DNA from 2 places in the Nocardia sp. NPDC051321 genome. Region 1 is predicted to be linked to the other one. Evidence: riboswitches for the same ligand, from Rfam matches in the RefSeq annotation. Region 1 holds a riboswitch; the other holds the start of a gene.
What was found. Region 1 has a riboswitch for glycine ahead of gcvP (aminomethyl-transferring glycine dehydrogenase). Riboswitches for the same ligand answer to the same signal wherever they lie in the genome.

Region 1 (9,476 bases):
TTGCCGTGCAGCAGCGCGACATAGGTGTGCAGGCCGACGCTGCCGGTGCCGACGATGCGGAAGGCGATGTCGGACACCGCGAATCGGGCGAGCAGGTGGCGCCGCGACCGCCGCAGCGTGTCGGCGTAGCGCTGCAGCCCGTCGGTGATCGCGTTCGCGACCTGTTCGTCGACCGGGGTGAGAATCGGTGGGTCGCTGATGAATCGGTGCTTCTTGATGTCGGTCTTGTGGTCCTCGAGGTGTTCGGTCCACTTGGCGACCACCTTGGCGCTGGTGTTCTTACGCGCCTTCTTCGCGGCCTTCTTGAAGTCGTCGATCAGGTCGTGCGCCGCTGCCTGGTCGAGCACCGACTCGTCGGGCAGCGCGCTCCACGATTCCAGGAACGGCTGCTCGGCGAGCTGGTCGGCCGCGAGGCGGTAGGCGCGGGCCGCGTCGTGCGCGGCCGCGCGGCAGTCGTCCTCGCCCGCACCGCTTTCCCGGCCCGCGAGCACCAGGCTCGCCGCCAACCGGTCCAGATCCCATTCCCACGGCCCGACGATGGTCTCGTCGAAATCATTGATGTCCATGATGATCTCGCCGCGCGGCGTGCCGTACAGGCCGAAATTCGCGGCATGCGCGTCGCCGCAGAGCTGCGCGGTGAGCCCGGTGTCCGGTCCACCGGCCAGATCGGCGGCCATCAGCCCGGCCGCGCCGCGGTAGAAGGTGAACGGGGACGCCATCATCCGGCCGATCCGCAGCGGCACCAGGTGGGGGAGGCGGCCCGCGTTGCTCGCCTCGATGAAGTCGAGCACCTCGGGCCGCCGCGCTCCCTCGGCCGCCCGATCACGAGCGGTGACCGGGACTCGGTCGCGCAGGGCCTTGCCGCGGGCGCGCACCTCCGCTGCGGGGACATAGGAGCGTAGATCGAGAGGACTGTCTGACACGATGCTGACGCTAGCGGGTGTCAGTGGCTGCCACGGTGTCGGTTTCGCCACGTTCGACGCCTACCGGGCATGCCGCCCGGGTGACTCAGTTCGCGGGCACCGGCGGATCCACCGGACTGATCGGCAAGCGCAGCGCACCGGGCGCGGCGGCGGGCACCGTCGGCTGTTTAGGCACCACGGGTTCGATGCGCAGGTACGCGGCGCCGAGCTCCGGACGCGGGTCGGCCTCGTTCTTGTTGGGCCAGAACGCCATTGCCCGCTCCGCCTGCGCGGTGATGGTGAGCGACGGATTGACGCCGAGGTTGGCGGTCACCGCCGATCCGTCCGCCACGTGCAGCCCCGGATGGCCGAACACCCGCTGATACGGGTCGACCACACCGGTTTCCGGGGTTTCACCGATGACACAGCCGCCGATGTAGTGCGCGGTCGCCGGAATGTTGAACACGTCCATCACCAGCCCGTGCGTATCGCCGCGCACCTTGTCGCCGAAGCGGCGCCCGATGTCGTGCGCCATCGGGATCCAGGTCGGGTTCGGCTCGCCGGTGCCCTGTTTCGTCTTGAGCAGCCCGCGCCTGCGGAACGAGGTGAGCGAATTGTCCAGCGACTGCATGACCAGCAGGATCACCGACTTCTCCGACGCGTGCCTGGCATTGAGGCTGCGCAGGAACACCAACGGATGCAGCACCATCGCCAGCAAGAAGCGCAGGAACCGGAACGCGCCACCGTCCACGATCGGCACCGACATCGGGAACAGCGCGTTCTGTCCCTTGCCGTAGTGGCATACCTCGATGTGGGTGTCCTCGGCCGGATGGATCGAGGAGGTGATCGCGATGCCCTCGGCGAAGTCGCGGCGCGCGCGGCTCACCACATTGAGGATCGCCTCGGAGTTACTGCGGGTGAGCTCGCCGAGCCGCGGCGAAAGCTGCGGCAGCACCGCGTCGTCGCGCATCTTGTGCAGCAGCTTCTGGGTGCCGAGCGCGGCACCGGCGAACACCACCTGCTCGGCGGTGAAGGTCTTGCGCTGCTTGCGGATCCACCGATCCGAGCGCTGCGTCTCGACCGCGTAGCCGCCGTCCGGCAGCGGTCGCACCACTGTCGCGGTGGTCAGCGGGTGCACCTCGGCACCCGCCTGCTCGGCGAGGTAGAGGTAGTTCGTGGTGGTGGTGTTCTTGGCGTTGTTGGGGCAGCCGGTGAAACACCGCGCGCAGTGCACGCAACCGCGCCTGCGCGGGCCGACGCCACCGAAGTAGGGGTCGTCGACCTCGGTGCCAGGATCGCTCTCGTTGAAGAACACCCCGACATTGGTGGGATGGAAGGTGTCGGCGACGCCGAGGTCGTCGGCGATCTCGCGGATCACCTCGTCGGCCGGGGTCATCCGCGGGTTCGGCGCGACGCCGAGCATCCGCTGCGCCTGGTCGTAATACGGCGCCAGCTCGGCCCGCCAATCGGTGATGTGCGCCCACTGCTTGTCGGTGTAGAAGTTCGCCAGTGGCTCATAGAGGGTGTTGCCGTAGATGAGCGAGCCGCCGCCGACGCCGGCACCGGAGAACACCGCGCACTTGCCGAGCAGGCTGATCCGTTGTGGCCCGGTCAAACCGAGTCGTGGCGCCCAAATCGACTTACGCACATTCCAATTGGAGCTCGGGATGTCGTCGGCATGCCATCGCCTGCCCGCCTCGAGCACGCCGACTCGATATCCCTTCTCGGTCAACCGGAGCGCGCTCACGCTGCCGCCGAATCCGGAACCGATCACCACCACGTCGTAGTCGAATGCGGGCATGACTTCCTCTCGCTCACCGGACGTTCACCGTACCGACAGATGAGATAATTTCCTACTCATTCTGTCACCGCCGGTCTGTGGTGCAAACCATCCTTACACGTGGATATCGGGAAAACCGGCGTGCCCGGATGGCGTCGACCGGGGTCGGTGCGGTAAGCACGGGGCGTGACAACCGAATCGGGCACTACGGAACCGGGGGAGCGCGCCGACACCGGCGGCGTCTTCGACGACCGCATCCTCACCGTCCCGAATGTCCTGAGTTTCGTGCGCCTGCTGGGTGTTCCACTGTTCCTGTGGCTGCTGCTTGTCGAGCACGCCGACGGCTGGGCGTTTGTGCTGGCGTTCGCCAGCGGCCTGACCGATTTCCTGGACGGCAAGCTGGCCCGCCTGCTCGATCAGTCCTCGCGCCTCGGCGCCCTGCTCGACCCGTTCGTGGACCGGCTGTACCTGGTGACGACGCTGGTGGCGTTCGTGATCCGCGGCCTGATCCCGTGGTGGGTCGCGGTACTGCTCGTCGGCCGCGATCTGGTCCTCACCCTCACGCTTTCGGTCTACAAGCGGCGCGATCTGCCGCCGCCCGAGGTCATCTATCTGGGCAAGGCGGCGACCTTCGCGTTGATGTCCGCGTTCGTCTGGCTGCTGGCCGGGGAGATGGATTGGGCGCTCGGCGGTTTCGGACGGGCGTTCGGCGGGGCATTACTGGTCTGGGGCACTGCGGTGTATGTATGGACCGGCTTGCTCTACACCGGTAAGGCGATCGCCATCGCTCGCTCGATACCGGCTGTGCCACACCGGACGACCTGACCGGCGGTCGAGTCGAACATTGTCGCAACCCTCGCATAGAGTTGCGCGCACACGATCACAACGGAAAGGACGGACGGCCTGTGACCCAGACCCCCGAAGATCTGCGCTACACCGAAGAGCACGAGTGGGTGCAGCGGATCGGCCCGACCCGGGTTCGGGTGGGCATCACCGACTACGCCCAGTCCCAACTCGGTGACGTGGTGTTCGTGCAGCTGCCCGAAACGGATAAGGACGTCGCCGTCGGAGACAGCATCGCGGAGGTCGAGTCGACCAAGAGCGTGTCCGACATCTACGCGCCGATCGCGGCGAAAGTTGTTGCGGTGAACGAGGTTCTGGTGCAGGAGCCGGAGACGTTGAACACCGATCCGTACAGTGACGGATGGCTGTTCGAACTCGAGGTCGCGGACGCCGCCGGCCTCGACAAGACCCTTGATGAACTGTTGGATGCGGCAGGTTATCAAGGAGTTATCGGAGGCTGAATCAGCCTTCCCGGTTCTACCTGCACGGGCACGCCCTGGCAGGGTACGGTCAATGCCAACAGATGCGCCGACAGTCATTGTCGGAAATCTAGGGACTCGACGGCAGGTCGTGGTGCCACAGGTATCACCTGCTTGCATGGATAATCAGGTTCGAGGAGGAGAGAAACGGTGAGCGAGAACAAAGACCCGGGTTACGGGGAGACCGCGGCCGAGACGACGTCGGTCTTCCGCGCGGATTTCCTGAACGAGGTCGACGCGTCGCGCTCCGGAGAGCCGACCGGCGAACAGCCGGTCCAAGGGGTCGAGGGTCTGCCCGTTGGTGCGGCCCTCCTGGTCGTCAAGCGCGGTCCGAACGCGGGCTCGCGGTTCCTGCTGGATCAGCCGACTACGTCGGCGGGCCGCCACCCCGACAGTGACATCTTTCTCGACGACGTCACCGTCAGCCGTCGGCATGCCGAGTTCCGTCAGGACGACGATTCGTTCCAGGTTGTCGATGTCGGCAGCCTGAACGGCACCTATGTGAATCGGGAGCCGGTGGACTCCTCGGAACTCCAGAACGGCGACGAGGTACAGATCGGTAAGTTCCGTCTCGTGTTCCTCACCGGACCGCGGGCCCAGGTCAACGAGCCATCTGCGGGTGCAGGGAGCCTATGAGCACGCGGCGCTGGGTTCTTTCTCGACATGAAGGGCTCGGAGTCATGAAGGAGCTCTGGATGTCGAGGGGCTTGGCGCTGTGACCGGCGCGGCGCAGTGGGCACGCGGAGGCATGTCGATCGGCTCCGTGCTCGACCTGCTGCGCCCGGATTTTCCGGACGTCACCATCTCGAAGATCCGCTTCCTCGAAGCGGAGGGCCTCATTCGGCCGGAGCGCACGCCCTCGGGCTACCGCAGGTTCTCCATCGCCGATTGTGAACGGCTTCGGTTCGTGCTGACCGCGCAACGCGATCAGTACCTGCCGCTGAAGGTGATCAAGGAACAACTCGAAGCGATCGACAGCGGTGCGGCGACGCTCGGCGTGCGGGAAGCCCGCGCCCGGGCGCACTCCGGCCGTGCGGATGCCTCGGAGTCGGCGGTCGCCGACTCCGAGCACCCGGCCGCGTCTGGCGGGAACCGGAACGGCGCAACGGTGCCGAGGAGGCTCGGCGTGGTGCCAAGCGAGATTTCCCCCGACGATCTGCGGTTCGACCACGAAATCCGGCTCACCCGCGCGGATCTGCTCGCGCAGGCCGAGATCGACGAGGCCTTCCTCAACGATCTGATCCGGGCCAACCTGATCACCCCCGGCGCCGCCGGATTTTTCGACGGCGACGCCGTGACGCTGGCCAAGACCGCCAAGGCGATGGCCGAATTCGGTTTGGAGGCACGGCATTTGCGTGCGTTCAAGCTGGCCGCCGATCGCGAGGCCGCGCTCGTCGCGCAGATCGCCGCCCCGATCGCGAAGAGCCGCGACGCCGGTGCGCGCGCCAGGGCAGAGGAAACGGTGCGCGAACTCGCGGCGCTGTCGCTGACGTTGCACACCTGCCTGGTGAAGTCGGCGGTACGGACGTCGCTGGGCGGCTGAACATCCCGTTGAACCGCTGACACGGGATCCGTGGCATGTTTCGGTCATCCAACACGCCGATTTCGGCTGTGCACACGGGCCGCTGCACTCGCGCGGGTTCGCCTAGACTCGTGGTACGGCGAGCTCTGCGGTGGTCGTGCCGGGCGGCCGGCGAGCGGCTGGTGTGAGTAATGGGAGGCAGTGCGATGAGTGAAATGCGTGTGATCGGCATTCGTGTCGAGCAGCCACAGAATCAGCCCGTGCTGTTGCTCCGTGAGGTTTCGGGGGATCGGTACCTACCAATCTGGATCGGGCAGGCCGAGGCGACCGCGATCGTGCTGGAGCAGGAGGGGGTGACCCCGATTCGCCCGCTGACCCACGATCTGATCAAGATCCTGATCACCGAACTCGGGCACACCCTCAAGGAAGTGCGCATCGTCGATCTGCAGGAGGGCACCTTCTACGCGGATCTGGTATTCGAGAACGATCTGCACATCTCGGCGCGGCCGTCCGATTCGGTAGCGATCGCGTTGCGGGTGGGTTGCCCGATCTACGCCGAGGAGCCGGTGCTCGAGGAAGCCGGGCTGGTGATGCCGGACGAGCGCGAGGACGAGGTGGAGAAGTTCAAGGAATTCTTGGAGTCGGTCTCACCCGACGACTTCAAGGCCACGGATAGCTGAACAGGATCTTTCCGGCAATCCGGCGTTTTCGCGGGATGACCGGGGGATCAGCCCTTAACCAGAGCTTGAGAGTTTAACCGCGCGTCGCGTTTGGCCTGACGATGGTGCTCCCTGGACAATCAAGGGGAGTAATCTCGATAGTTGGGCCACGTCCGTTTTGGCCAGGTCGTCAGCACAGCAGTGGTCGAAACGGAGCCGGGTCATCGATGAGGCTAGCCGTCGGCGAAGCAAGGGAGTGGTCAGTGGCAGAGGAATCGCAGGATGTAATGCAGCCAGGCCTGTTCCCGGACGACTCAGTTCCCGACGATCTGGTCGGCTACCGGGTTCCCAGTGCATGCCAGGTGGCCGGGATCACCTACCGGCAGCTCGACTACTGGGCGCGCACCGGATTGGTGGTGCCCTCCATCCGCAGCGCCGCGGGCTCGGGGAGCCAGCGGCTGTATTCGTTCAAGGACATCCTGGTCCTGAAAATCGTGAAGCGGCTGCTCGACGCGGGCATCTCGTTACAGAACATCCGGATCGCGGTTGACCATCTACGCAGCAGGGGAGTGCAGGATCTCGCCGGGATCACGCTGTTCTCCGACGGTACCTCGGTGTACGAGTGCACCTCGGCCGAGGAGGTAGTCGATTTACTGCAGGGCGGGCAGGGCGTTTTCGGTATCGCCATCAGCGGTGCCATGCACGAACTCACCGGCGCCATCGCCAATTTCCCCGCCGAACGCGCGTCCGCGGTGACGGAACGGCCGGAGGACGAGCTGTCCTACCGGCGTAAGGCGCGGATGAGCCGCAAGACCGGTTAAAAGTAGACAACTGACAGAACACCCCGCCTCCCCGACATGCTGAGGGTAGCGGGGTGTTGTGCTGTGTGGCATCTGGTTTTTCGGGTGCTTGGCCTGGGCTGGACCGCATGGTTTGGAACGTATCAAAGACATTGTGTTAAGTAGATATGCGCATCTATCTATTTTCCTGGACTGGAACCCGGCGAACCAGCGTGACCAGCGCGACACCCGCAAGGACGGGACCAGTGACACCTTCCGGCGTGTCGTCGGCTTAAACTGGTGGCGCGCCAACGCCGTGCGGGAGAGTCCCGGGTTCGACAGAGTCCGGGCGCCGAAGGAGCAGCACCTCCCCGTCAATCTCTCAGGCATCAGGGACCGTGCGGGCTTGGGCGCCTCTGGAAAGCGGTGGCTTCGGGCCGCCCGCCCATGGGGAAAGGGGCTCGACCTTCATTGCGGTCGCGCGCCCGAATCTCTCAGGCAACACGACAGAGGGGGAGGGCTGGTACCCGTCGACCACCCGTCGACCCGCCCGACCCACATGGGAGCTGCCGTGACTCGTTCATTCGCCGACCGCCATATCGGACCCGATCGGGGCGAAATCGCCCGGATCCTGGACGTCGTCGGCGTCGACTCGCTCGACGAGCTCGCCACGAAAGCCCTGCCCGCCACCATTATCGACGGGTCCGGACTGGCCGGATTGCCGCCTGCCGCAACCGAACACGAGGTGCTGGCCGAGCTCGCCGGGCTTGCCCACTCGAACACCGTGGCCACCTCGATGATCGGTCTCGGCTACTACGACACGCTGACCCCGCCGGTGCTGGTGCGCAACCTGCTGGAGAACCCGGCCTGGTACACCGCGTACACGCCGTACCAGCCGGAGATCAGCCAGGGCAGGCTCGAGGCGCTGCTCAACTTCCAGACCATGGTGTCGGAGCTGACCGGCATGGACGTGGCCAACGCGTCCATGCTCGACGAGGCCACCGCGGCCGCCGAGGCGATGACGCTGCTGCAGCGGGCCAGCCGGTCCAAGTCGGCGCGGCTGGTGATCGACACCGACCTGTTCCCGCAGACCAAGACCGTGCTGACCACTCGGGCGTATCCACTCGGGATCGAACTGGTGCCCGCGGATCTGTCCGCCGGTGAGCTGCCCGAAGGTGAATTTTTCGGTGTGCTCGTGCAGACGCCCGGTGCCTCCGGCCGCGTAGTGGACTGGACTTCGCTGATCAGCGCGGCGCACGAGCGTGGCGCATTGGTCGCGGTGGGCGCGGACCTGCTTGCGCTGACGCTCATCGCTTCCCCCGGCGACCAGGGCGCGGACGTGTGCTTCGGTACCACCCAGCGTTTCGGTGTTCCGCTGGGGTTCGGCGGCCCGCACGCCGGGTATCTGGCAGTGCGCACGGCGTATGCCAGGCAGCTGCCGGGCAGGCTGGTCGGGGTGTCGGTGGACGCGGACGGCGATGTCGCCTACCGGCTGGCGCTGCAGACTCGTGAGCAGCACATCCGCCGGGAGAGGGCCACCTCCAACATCTGTACCGCGCAGGTGCTGCTCGCCATCGTCGCGGCGATGTACGCGAGCTACCACGGTGCCGACGGCCTGCGCGAGATCGCTCGCCGCGTGCATCGGCATGCCGCCGCGATCGCCGCCGGTCTCGATGGTGCGGTCGTGCACGATACGTTCTTCGACACCGTGCTGGCGCACGTGCCCGGCGGTGCGGAAGCCGTTGTCGCGAAGGCGAAGTCGCGGGGGATCAATCTGCGCCTGGTCGACGCCGATCACGTCGGTATCGCGTGCGACGAGGCGACGACCGAGTCGCACGTCGCGGCCGTGCTCGAATCCTTCGGCACCGCACTGTCTTCGGAGCAGTCCGCACCGGCGCCCGCCGTCGCGATCGAGAACCGGACCTCGGAGTTCCTCGATCACCCGGCGTTCACCAAGTACCACACCGAAACCGCCATGTTGCGCTACCTGCGGTCGCTGTCGGACAAGGATATCGCGTTGGACCGCAGCATGATTCCGCTCGGCTCCTGCACCATGAAGCTCAACGCGACCGCCGAGATGGAGGCCATCACCTGGCCCGGCTTCGCCCGCGTGCACCCGTACGCGCCGGTCGAGGACGCGCCGGGCCTGCTGCAGGTGATCCACGATCTGGAGCGGTGGCTGTCCGACATCACCGGCTACGACTCGGTGAGCCTGCAGCCGAACGCGGGCAGCCAGGGCGAGTACGCCGGCCTGCTGGCGATCCGGCGCTACCACCTGGATCGTGGTGACACACACCGGGATACCTGCCTGATCCCGTCCAGTGCGCACGGCACCAACGCGGCCTCGGCGGCGATGGCCGGGCTGCGCGTCGAGGTGGTCAAGTGCCGCGAGAACGGCGACGTCGACCTGGACGGCCTGCGTGCCAAGATCGCCGACCACGCGGACCGGCTGGCCTGCATCATGATCACCTACCCTTCCACGCACGGCGTCTACGAGCACGAGGTCGCCGAG
Region 2 (9,476 bases), on a different contig from region 1:
GCTGAATGTAGTGCAGCACAGCGGGAATGATGCCCGCGGCGCCATTGGTTGGCGCGGTGACGACGCGGCCGCCCGCGGCGTTCTCCTCGTTGACCGCCATCGCGTACAGCGTGACCCATTCCATCGCGCGCAGCGGATCGTTCTCCTCGGCTTCGGTAGCGAGGCGCTCGAACAGTGTCGCGGCGCGTCGTCGCACCCGCAGGCTGCCCGGCAGCACTCCGCCCGTCGACATTCCGCGTTCGACGCAGCGCCGCATGACATGCCAGATGTCGAGCAGGTCCGCGCGAACCTGATCCGCACTGCGCCAAGACATTTCGTTGGCCAGCACCACCGAGCTGATGGACAGCCCGGTCGCGGCGGTGATCGCGAGCAGCTCGTCGGCCGAACGGAACGGATACGCGACCGCGACCGGCGCTTCGACGGCGCGCCCGTCGATTTGCTCCTCGTCGACGACGAAACCGCCACCGACCGAGAAGTATTGGCGCTCGAGCAATACCCGCCCCGCCGCATCGCGCGCGCTGAACAGCATCCCGTTGGTGTGGAACGCCAACCGCGTGAGCCCGAGCAGTTCGATGTCGCTGTCGACGCCGAACCCGATCGACTGCACGCCACCGAGATACAACCGGCCGGTGGCCCGCGCCGCGGTGACGGTGGCGGTCAACGCGTCCGGGTCGATGGTCTCCGGTTGCGCACCGGACAACCCGGCCACCACCGCATCGACCGTGCCGTGGCCGCGCCCGGTCGCGCCGAGCGAACCGTACAGCTGAACCCGGATCGCGGCCGTGCCGTGCAGCACGTCGGCGTCCTTCAGTCGCTCGACGAACGCGGCCGCGGCCCGCATCGGCCCCACCGTGTGCGAACTCGACGGCCCGATACCGACCCGGAACAGGTCGAAGACGCTGATCGTCACGCCGGATTCCGCAGCCCGAGGTACAGCGGGAACCGTTGGGCCAGCGCGTCCACCCGCGCGGTCAGCGCCGCGGCGTTCGCAGCACCGCACAGGGCTGTCGCGATGATGTCGGCGACCTCGGCGAACGCGGCGGTGTCGAAGCCGCGCGCGGCCAGCGCGGGCGTGCCGATCCGCAGCCCGGAACTGATCATCGGCGGACGCGGATCGAACGGAATCGCGTTGCGGTTGACCGTGATTCCCAAGGTTTGCAGCAGATCCTCGGCCTGCTTGCCGTCCAGTTCGGCAGCGCGCAGGTCGACGAGCACCAGGTGCACATCGGTGCCGCCGCTGACCACGCCGATGCCCGCGGCCCGGCAGTCCGGCGCCAGCAGCCGGTCGGCGAGCACGCGCGCGCCGATGAGCGTGCTCTCCTGCCGCTCACGGAACGCCGGTTCGGCCGCCATCTTGAACGCGACCGCCTTCGCGGCGATGACATGCTCGAGCGGTCCGCCCTGCTGCCCGGGAAAGACCGCCGAATCCAGCTTCTTGCCCAAATCCGCTGTGGCGAGGATGAATCCACCGCGCGGGCCACCCAGCGTCTTGTGGGTGGTCGAGGTGACGACGTGCGCGTGCGGCACCGGCGAGGGATGCAGCCCGGCCGCAACCAGTCCGGCGAAGTGCGCCATGTCGACCATCAGGTACGCGCCGACTTCGTCGGCGATCCGCCGGAATTCGGCGAAGTCGAGGTGCCGAGGGTAGGCCGACCAGCCCGCGATGATCAGTTTCGGCCGATGCTCGCGGGCGAGCCGCGCCACCTCCGCCATGTCGACCAGCTGGTCATCGGCCCGAACATGGTATGCCGCAACGTCATACAGCCGCCCGGAGAAGTTGGCCTGCATACCGTGGGTGAGGTGACCACCGTGGTCGAGCGCCAACCCGAGGATGCCGTCACCGGCACGCAGCAGCGCGTGCATCACCGCCGCGTTCGCCTGCGCCCCCGAATGTGGTTGCACGTTGACGTATTCGGCGCCGAACAGCGCGCGCAGCCGCTCGATGGCCAGCGTTTCGATTTCGTCCACGTACTCGCAGCCGCCGTAATAGCGGCGTCCGGGGTAGCCCTCGGCGTACTTGTTGGTGAGCACCGTGCCCTGGGCCTGCATCACCGCGAGCGGCGCGTAGTTCTCCGAGGCGATCATTTCCAGTCCGCGCTGCTGGCGGTTGGTCTCCTGATCGACAAGCGCGGCGACGACCGGGTCGAATTCGCGCAGCGAGACGTCGAGTTCGGTGCGGAGGGCAGAGCCAGGATCAGCCATGGGGAGCCTTTCGTCGACGCGGATGCGTTGGGTGTGGCTCCTCCCGCTCTGTCCTAGGGCCTGAGAGATTCACGCGTTACGCGTTTGCCCCGTCGGCGAGTGCGTGGTGGTGCACTACTTTTCAGAGTTGCCTTATGCGCGGCGGTACTGGGCCTGAGAGATTCCCGGGAGGTGTTGCTCCTTCGGCTCTCCATCGCCTGGATGGAGATCTCCCGCTGCGTGTGCGGCTTATTCAGTTGTCGGATACAGCTAGTTGTTGCGTATAGCGCAACAACTGCGCGACACGCGACTCAGTATCGTCGGCGCTCGCGCACGTTGTCAATGGCGAACAGTACCCCAGCTGGTCAACCGAAGTAGCCCAGCCGATGGCTGATGTCCACGGCACTCGCGATCGCCAGTTCGGCCGTCGGCGCGAAGCGCTCGGGACCGAGCCGATAGGACGGCCCCGAAACGCTCAGTGCCGCAACGATCACCCCGCTACTGTCGAAGACGGGGGCGGCGACAGCGTTCAGCCCGATCTCCAATTCCTCACGCACACTTGCCCATCCGTGCTCCCGGACCGCCACCAACTGCGCCGCGAGATCAGCGACCTTGGTCAGGGTGTTGGCGGTATATGCCTCCAACTTCGGGCCGACCTGCTTGCGCAGCGCCGCCGGTTCGAGACCGGACAGCAGCACCTTGCCGCTGGAGGTGGCGTGCGCCGGACAACTCTGCCCGACCCAGGACCGCAGCGCGATCGAGCCGGTGCCTGCCGCCTCCACGATGTTGATGATCCGATTACCGTCCAGCACAGCGATATTCGTGGTCTCCCCCGTCTCGGCGGCCAGCGCGTTGCACGCGTCCTGGCTCTGTCCGACGAGATCGACCTGCGCGCTGGTGGATCCGGCCAGCCGGACGATGGAAAAGCCGAGCCGGTACTTGCCGCGGTCGGAGAGTTGCTCGACGTAACCGCGCGATTCCAGCACGGCGATCAGCCGGGAGACGGTAGATTTGTGCACACCCAGTTCGGCGGCGATCTCCGTGACGCCGGCCTGGCCCAGCTTGGCGATGATCTCCATCACCAGCAACGCGCGGTCGACCGACTGCACCGCAGCGGTCCGGCTCGTGTCCTCACCATCCTGTTTCGCCATGACGCCGTCATTCTAAGCCGAGGTGATCGCGATACCTCGAACGCGTCGCTGCACGGCCGCGATCTCGCGCAACGCGTCGTTGAGCAGGCTCCGATTCAACGGCGACAATTCCGGCATCAGCACGATATCGCCCGGCCGGTGCCCCGCGGACAGTTGCTCGACCTGATGCACCATCCGCATGCGCTGCAGCATGACGAACACCTCGGTGAGCACCGCCGCATCGCGCTCGGCGATGACACCGGCGGACGCGGCGGCGGCCAACCGCACCGGCGTCGTCGCGGCGGTCACCCCGGCCGCCAGCCCGCCCCACCGGGCGAGGTTGACGATGGGGACCAGCGCGTGACTCTTCAGATCGAACGTGCCGCCGCGCCGGGCCAGCACATCCCGCAGCGACCGCGCCCGCACCCGCCCGGACAACGCGTCGAGCAACTGCAGCCGCAACGCGTTCGGGTAGTCGGCCCGCATCCGGCCGAATGCAACGGGCACCGCGTGCAGCGCGGGATCACCCCAGACCACCCGCCCGTCGATCAGCAGCGACGACATGACCAATCCTCGATCGATCAGCGGATCATCCAGCCAGCGTGCCGCCGCCTTCGTCCAATCCGACCGGGACCGCGCGAATTTCGGTTTCGCGGCGATCGCCCCGTTGCTGTCCGCGGGTAACCCGCACGCGTCCAGAATGGCGTGCGTCCGCTCGGCGATCGCCCGCAGTTGGTCACTGGCGGTGGACAATTCGTCGGCCCAGGACAGCGCGCTGTCCACGTCCGAGGACGGCATCGCCTCGCGCCGGGCGATACTGCCGAGGGTCAACCAGGCGAACCCGACGCTCGGCGCGTCGGCGGATTCGGCGAGCGCCAGCTCGAGGGCCTTGCGGATCACCGAGTCGATGACGACGGAGAGAATGCCGCTCGTCGCCGACGCCTTGGTCCCGTTGCGGAACAGATCGACCGTCGTGCCCGGAATGTCGCGAGCGGCTCGCTGCAGCTGGGTCGCGTTCGTGGCCGCACCGATCGCGCGGCGCAGCACGAAGCTTTGCCGCGCCGAGGCCGCAAGCAGCTCAGAGTCGTCGAGCACGCCGAGTACCTCGCCGCGCCGGGAGACCACCGGCATATGCCGCAGCCCGGCCTCCAGCATCTCCATCAGCACGGTCTCGGCGGGTAGGTCCGCGCTAACCCGCCGGGCCGGCGCACTCATCGCCTGCGCGATCGGCACGTCCACCGACAGCCCTGCCGCCACCACCTTCACGCGCAGGTCCTGATCGGTGAAGATGCCGAAGTCGCCGTCGGGCAACCGGATCAACACCGACGAGATGTGCCGCTCGGTCATCCGGATCACCGCGTCGCGAACGCTGGTGTCCGGTGTCACGAAAACCGCGGCCGCCGTGACGAGTTCACCCGCCGGACGAGCGCCGAGCACCTGCGCCATCGGGGTTCGGTTGCCGGACACCGTCTTCCACGCCGATGATGCCAGAAACGCCAGCCCGTCCGGTTGCGCGAACTGGGTGCGGACGAGCTCGCCGGGCAATCGGATCAGCACGCTGGTTTCGGCTGCCAGCGCGACGAATTCGGCACTGCCGCCGGTCAGCAGCGGCACATAGCCGAAGATCCCACCGCCCTCGATGGTGTCGAGCGTGCGGCCGTCGTCGGACTGCGGTGACGTGGCGGCGTCAGGACCGCTGCGACGCAGGATGACTCGGCCGGTCCGCACCATCCAGATGTCGTCGGGCACCTGCGTCGAGTAGTCGCTGATCACCGTGCCCCCCGCGAAGTCGTGCAGCGACGACGCCGCGGCGAGGCGGTCGAGCTCGGCGGCCGACATCGACTGGAACGGTGCGTGCCCGCCGAGGAACGCCGCTAGTTCGCCCTCCGCAGGCATCTGCGGCTCACGTGGTCCGGAGGAGATCCGCGCATTTCTCGGCCATGGCCATGACAGTAATGTTCGGGTTCACCGCGGGCAATTTCGGCATCGCGGACGCGTCCACCACCCGCAGTCGCGACACTCCCTTCACCCGCAGCTCGGGATCGAGCACCGCCATCGGGTCGTCGACCGCGCCCATTCGTGCCGTGGCGGCCGGGTGGTAGACGGTGTTGTGGGTGGCGTGGATATAGCTGATCAGCTCGTCGTCGGTCGTCGCGTCCGGTCCCGGCGCGAGTTCCGCGGCGATCCACTCCCGCAGCGGTGCCTGCTCGGCGATCTTGCGGGCCAGCCGGACGCCGGCGAGCATGACCCGCTCGTCGTGACCGTCCGGGTCGGTGAAGTAGCGGGGGTCGACCTTCGGCCGGTCCCGGAAGTCGCGACTGCGCAACCGGACCGTGCCGCGCGAGCGGCCCTGTGTGACATTGGGCGTCAGGCAGAAGCCGTTGTCGGTGGTCGGGTAGCCGCGGCGCAGGGTGTTCATGTCGAACGGCACGCTGCCGTAGTGCATCATCACGTCCGGCACGCGCAATGCGTCGTCGGTCGTGGCGAAAAGGCCGATCTCCCACCACTGCGTCGAGGTCTGCACCATGGGCCGGGCGGCGTCCCAGAACACCAGCCCTTCCACGTGGTCGTCCAGGTTTGCTCCCACGCCGGGCGCGTCGACAAGCACCGGAATGCCGATCTCGCGCAGGTGGTCGGCGGGCCCGATCCCGGACAGCAGCAACAACTTCGGCGTATCGATGGCTCCGGCGGTGACGATGACCTCTCGCCGCGCGGAGGCCGTGTCATAGCCGATGCCATCGGGACGTTGATACCGCACACCGGTCGCGCCGTGCGCCTCGTCGAACAGGATCTCGCTGACCCAGCAGCCGGTGCGCACCTCCAGATTCGGGCGCGAATCCAGCACGGGATGCAAGTAGGCATGCGATGTCGACATGCGCGTGCCGTCCTCGGCCGCGTTGATCTGGAACCAGCCCGCCCCGTTGCGTACGGTGGCACCTCGATTGAATTGCACGGTCGGCAATCCGACCGCCGCTGCCGCCGCGAGTACCGCGACGCCGCACGGGTCGTCCGGCGGCACGTCGCGCAGCCGGACCGGGCCGCTGCGACTGTGCTGATCGCCGGGCGCGTCGTTGTTCTCCAGCCGGGTGACGTAGGGCAGCACGTCGGCCGCGCCCCAGCCCTTCGCGCCGAGCGCCGCCCACTCGTCCAGATTCTCCGCGGGCGGCCAGAACGCGATACACGAGTTGTGCGAGGAACATCCGCCGAGCACCTTCGCGCGGGCATGGCGCAGATAGCTGTTCCCGCGTTCCTGCGGTTCGACCGGATAGTCCCAGTCGTAGCCGGAGTCGAGCAGATGCATCCACTGCGCGAGTTCGAGGATGGCGCGATCACCCACATCGGACGGGCCCGCCTCCAGCAGGCACACCGAGACGCCCGGATCCTCGCTGAGCCGGGCGGCGAGCACACACCCGGCCGTCCCGCCGCCCGCGATCACATAGTCGAACACCGTGTCAGACATTGCCGCGCACCTCCACTGCGTGTGACGCCAGAGTGCCGATTCGCTTGCGTCCCTTGATCCCATACCAGGCGAGCCCGGCGCCGAGGATCACGCCGATGTAGATGAACGCGCCCCAGGTGTTGTACCAGGGTGTGCCATATACGGATTCGCGCGGCCAGGCCAGGTTCGTCGCCATCCCGACGCCCCACACCACGGCGATGATATTGACCAGCATCCCCCAGCGACCCATCGTGAAATAGCCGCCCGCCGCAAGCTCTTTCGGCGGCCACTGACCCTGGAACCGCTTCTTCAGCATCGGCCCGGTCACCATCAGGTAGGCCAGGTAGATCATGATGATCGCGATCGAGGTGAGCACCGTGAAGATCTTCGGCTGGCCGATATTGACCACCAGGATCAGCGCGGCGAGCACCCCGATCAGGATGGCGGGCACCACCGGCGTCTGGGTCTTGGGGTGCACGCGAGCGAGCTTCTCGCCGAAGGGCAGCGCGTTGTCGCGGGCCATCGCGAAGGTCAGCCGGATGGCGGCGGTGTGCACGGCGAGCGAACACACCGTCACCGCGATCACGATGCAGCACAGGAAGATCGTGCCGAGCGGACCCCACATCACCTGTTCGACAATGTATTGCAGGCCACCGCTGGAGCTACCGATCTGCGGATCGTCGAGATCGGGCGCCGCCATCACCGCGAAGGCCAGGATCGCGCCGCCGATGACGAACGACGCGAGCACCGCGCGCAGGATGGCCTTTGGCGCGGTGCGCCGCGGCTCCACCGTCTCCTCGCCGAGCGAACTCGCGGTGTCGAAGCCGTACATCACGTAGCCGGAGGCGAGCGAGGCCACCAGGAACGCGCCGAGGTAGCCGCCGGACGCACCCGCGCCGTAGCCGTGGGTGGAGAAGAACACCTGCGGACCGCGAGTCGCGTTGGCCGCCAGGATGATCGCGATCAGTACCGCGGCGATGAGCTCGATGAAGACGCCGGCACTGTTGATCATCGCCATCAGCCGGACGCCGAGCGCGTTGATCGTGGTGGTGAACACGATCATGATCGTGCCGAGCAGCACCGCGTTGGTGGCGTAGTCGTATTCGCCACTGCCGTCCCCGATGATCTGGAAACCGCTCCACAACCGTGGCAGGTTCAGCTGGAGCGCGAGCACGACCGCGGCCAGCGTCACGATCGAGGCGGTCAGCATCAACCAGCCCGACGACCAGCCGACGATTCTGCTGCCGAGCGATTTGGACCAGTTGTATACCGACCCGGCCACCGGATAGCGCGCCGCGAGCTCCATGAAACACAGTGCGACGGCCAGCTGCCCGACGAAAACGATCGGCCACGACCACAGATATGCGGGACCCGCGCTGTGGAAACCGAAATAGAACAGCTGAAACGTACCGGTGAGGATCGAGATATAGCTGACCCCCGCCGCGAAGCTGGCGAATTTTCCGATACTGCGGTCCAGGGATTCCTTATAGCCGAAATCCTCCATTCCGCTGTCGTCGGACACGCCGGATTCTTTGACCACCATTGCTAACCGTGCCTTCCGCGGGCGGCCGTACGGGCTGTCCGGCCGAGATTGTGTAACAAACGATCAGACGCCCTTGAACCACTCCGCCGGCTTAGGTGCCGTGTTGTGCCAAATGTGTTTGATTTCTTGATATTCGGCCAGGCCGGTGGGGCCGAGTTCGCGTCCGTTGCCGGACTTCTTGAACCCGCCCCATTCCGCACCGGCGGTGTAATAGCCGAAGTCGTTGAGCCATACCGTGCCGTGCCGCAGCGCGCGCACCACCCGCTCGCCGCGGGCCGAATCCGAGGTGCGCACACCGGCGGCGAGGCCGTATTCGGTGTCGTTGCCGAGCCGGATCGCCTCGGCCTCGGTGCTGAATCGCTCCACCGTGAGGATCGGGCCGAAGGTCTCCTCCTGCACGATGCGCATCGATCGGTCGCACCTGTCGAAAATCGTTGGCAGGTAGTAACTTCCGTCCCGCAAGGCCGGGTCACTCGGCCGGGTGCCGCCGGTCACCAGTTTCGCGCCCTCCGAGATACCCAGCGCGACATAGGCTTCCACCTTCGCGCGGTGTTCCTCGGAGACCATGGGGCCGGTCTCGCTTGCCGGGTCGAGGCCGGGGCCGACCCGGATCCGTTCGGCGCGACCGGCCAGCTCGGCCACGAAGTCCTCGGCGATGGATTCCTCGACGATCAACCGGGTGCCCGCCGAGCAGACCTGACCGGAGTGCAGGAACACGCCGGTCAGCACGTGGTCGACGGCGCTTTCCCAGTCGGCGTCGGCGAACACGATGTGCGGGTTCTTGCCGCCGAGCTCCACCGCCACCTTGGTGACGTGCTCGGCGGCGACCCTGCTGATCGTCCGGCCGGTGGCCAGGCCGCCGGTGAACGAGATGAAGTCGACGTCGGGGTTGCCGGTGAGCGCCGTACCGAGCACCGCGCCGCTGCCCTGTACCAGGTTGAGCACCCCGGCGGGCACCCCGGCCTCCTCGGCGAGCCGCGCGAACTCGATCGTGGTCAGCGGGGTCACCTCGCTCGGCTTGAGCACCATGGTGCAGCCGGCGGCCAGCGCGGGCGCCACCTTCCACGACATCTGCAGCAGCGGGTAGTTCCACGGCGCGATGAGCACGCACACCCCGATCGGCTCACGCACCACCCGGCTGATCACCGCCGGGTCGCCCACATCGATCAGCCGGTCCGCCTGC

Region 2: linked by a shared signal. The riboswitch ahead of glyA (serine hydroxymethyltransferase) and the one ahead of gcvP (aminomethyl-transferring glycine dehydrogenase) in region 1 are both predicted to bind glycine.

What each region holds. Positions count from the first base shown of each region.
Region 1 covers NZ_JBITEM010000024.1:85,645-95,120, forward strand. The annotation lists gene ACIA8C_RS40505 (DUF2252 domain-containing protein) at 1-923, opposite strand, end outside; gene ACIA8C_RS40510 (GMC oxidoreductase) at 1,009-2,703, opposite strand; gene ACIA8C_RS40515 (CDP-alcohol phosphatidyltransferase family protein) at 2,869-3,507, shown strand; gene gcvH (glycine cleavage system protein GcvH) at 3,588-3,986, shown strand; gene ACIA8C_RS40525 (FHA domain-containing protein) at 4,155-4,640, shown strand; gene ACIA8C_RS40530 (MerR family transcriptional regulator) at 4,753-5,547, shown strand; gene ACIA8C_RS40535 (bifunctional nuclease family protein) at 5,733-6,206, shown strand; gene ACIA8C_RS40540 (MerR family transcriptional regulator) at 6,413-7,006, shown strand; glycine riboswitch at 7,274-7,373, shown strand; gene gcvP (aminomethyl-transferring glycine dehydrogenase) at 7,524-9,476, shown strand, end outside.
Region 2 covers NZ_JBITEM010000003.1:98,611-108,086, forward strand. The annotation lists gene ACIA8C_RS07630 (L-serine ammonia-lyase) at 1-910, opposite strand, end outside; gene glyA (serine hydroxymethyltransferase) at 907-2,202, opposite strand; glycine riboswitch at 2,241-2,337, opposite strand; gene ACIA8C_RS07640 (IclR family transcriptional regulator) at 2,547-3,332, opposite strand; gene ACIA8C_RS07645 (putative nucleotidyltransferase substrate binding domain-containing protein) at 3,345-5,207, opposite strand; gene ACIA8C_RS07650 (GMC family oxidoreductase) at 5,215-6,771, opposite strand; gene ACIA8C_RS07655 (APC family permease) at 6,764-8,293, opposite strand; gene ACIA8C_RS07660 (aldehyde dehydrogenase family protein) at 8,357-9,476, opposite strand, start outside.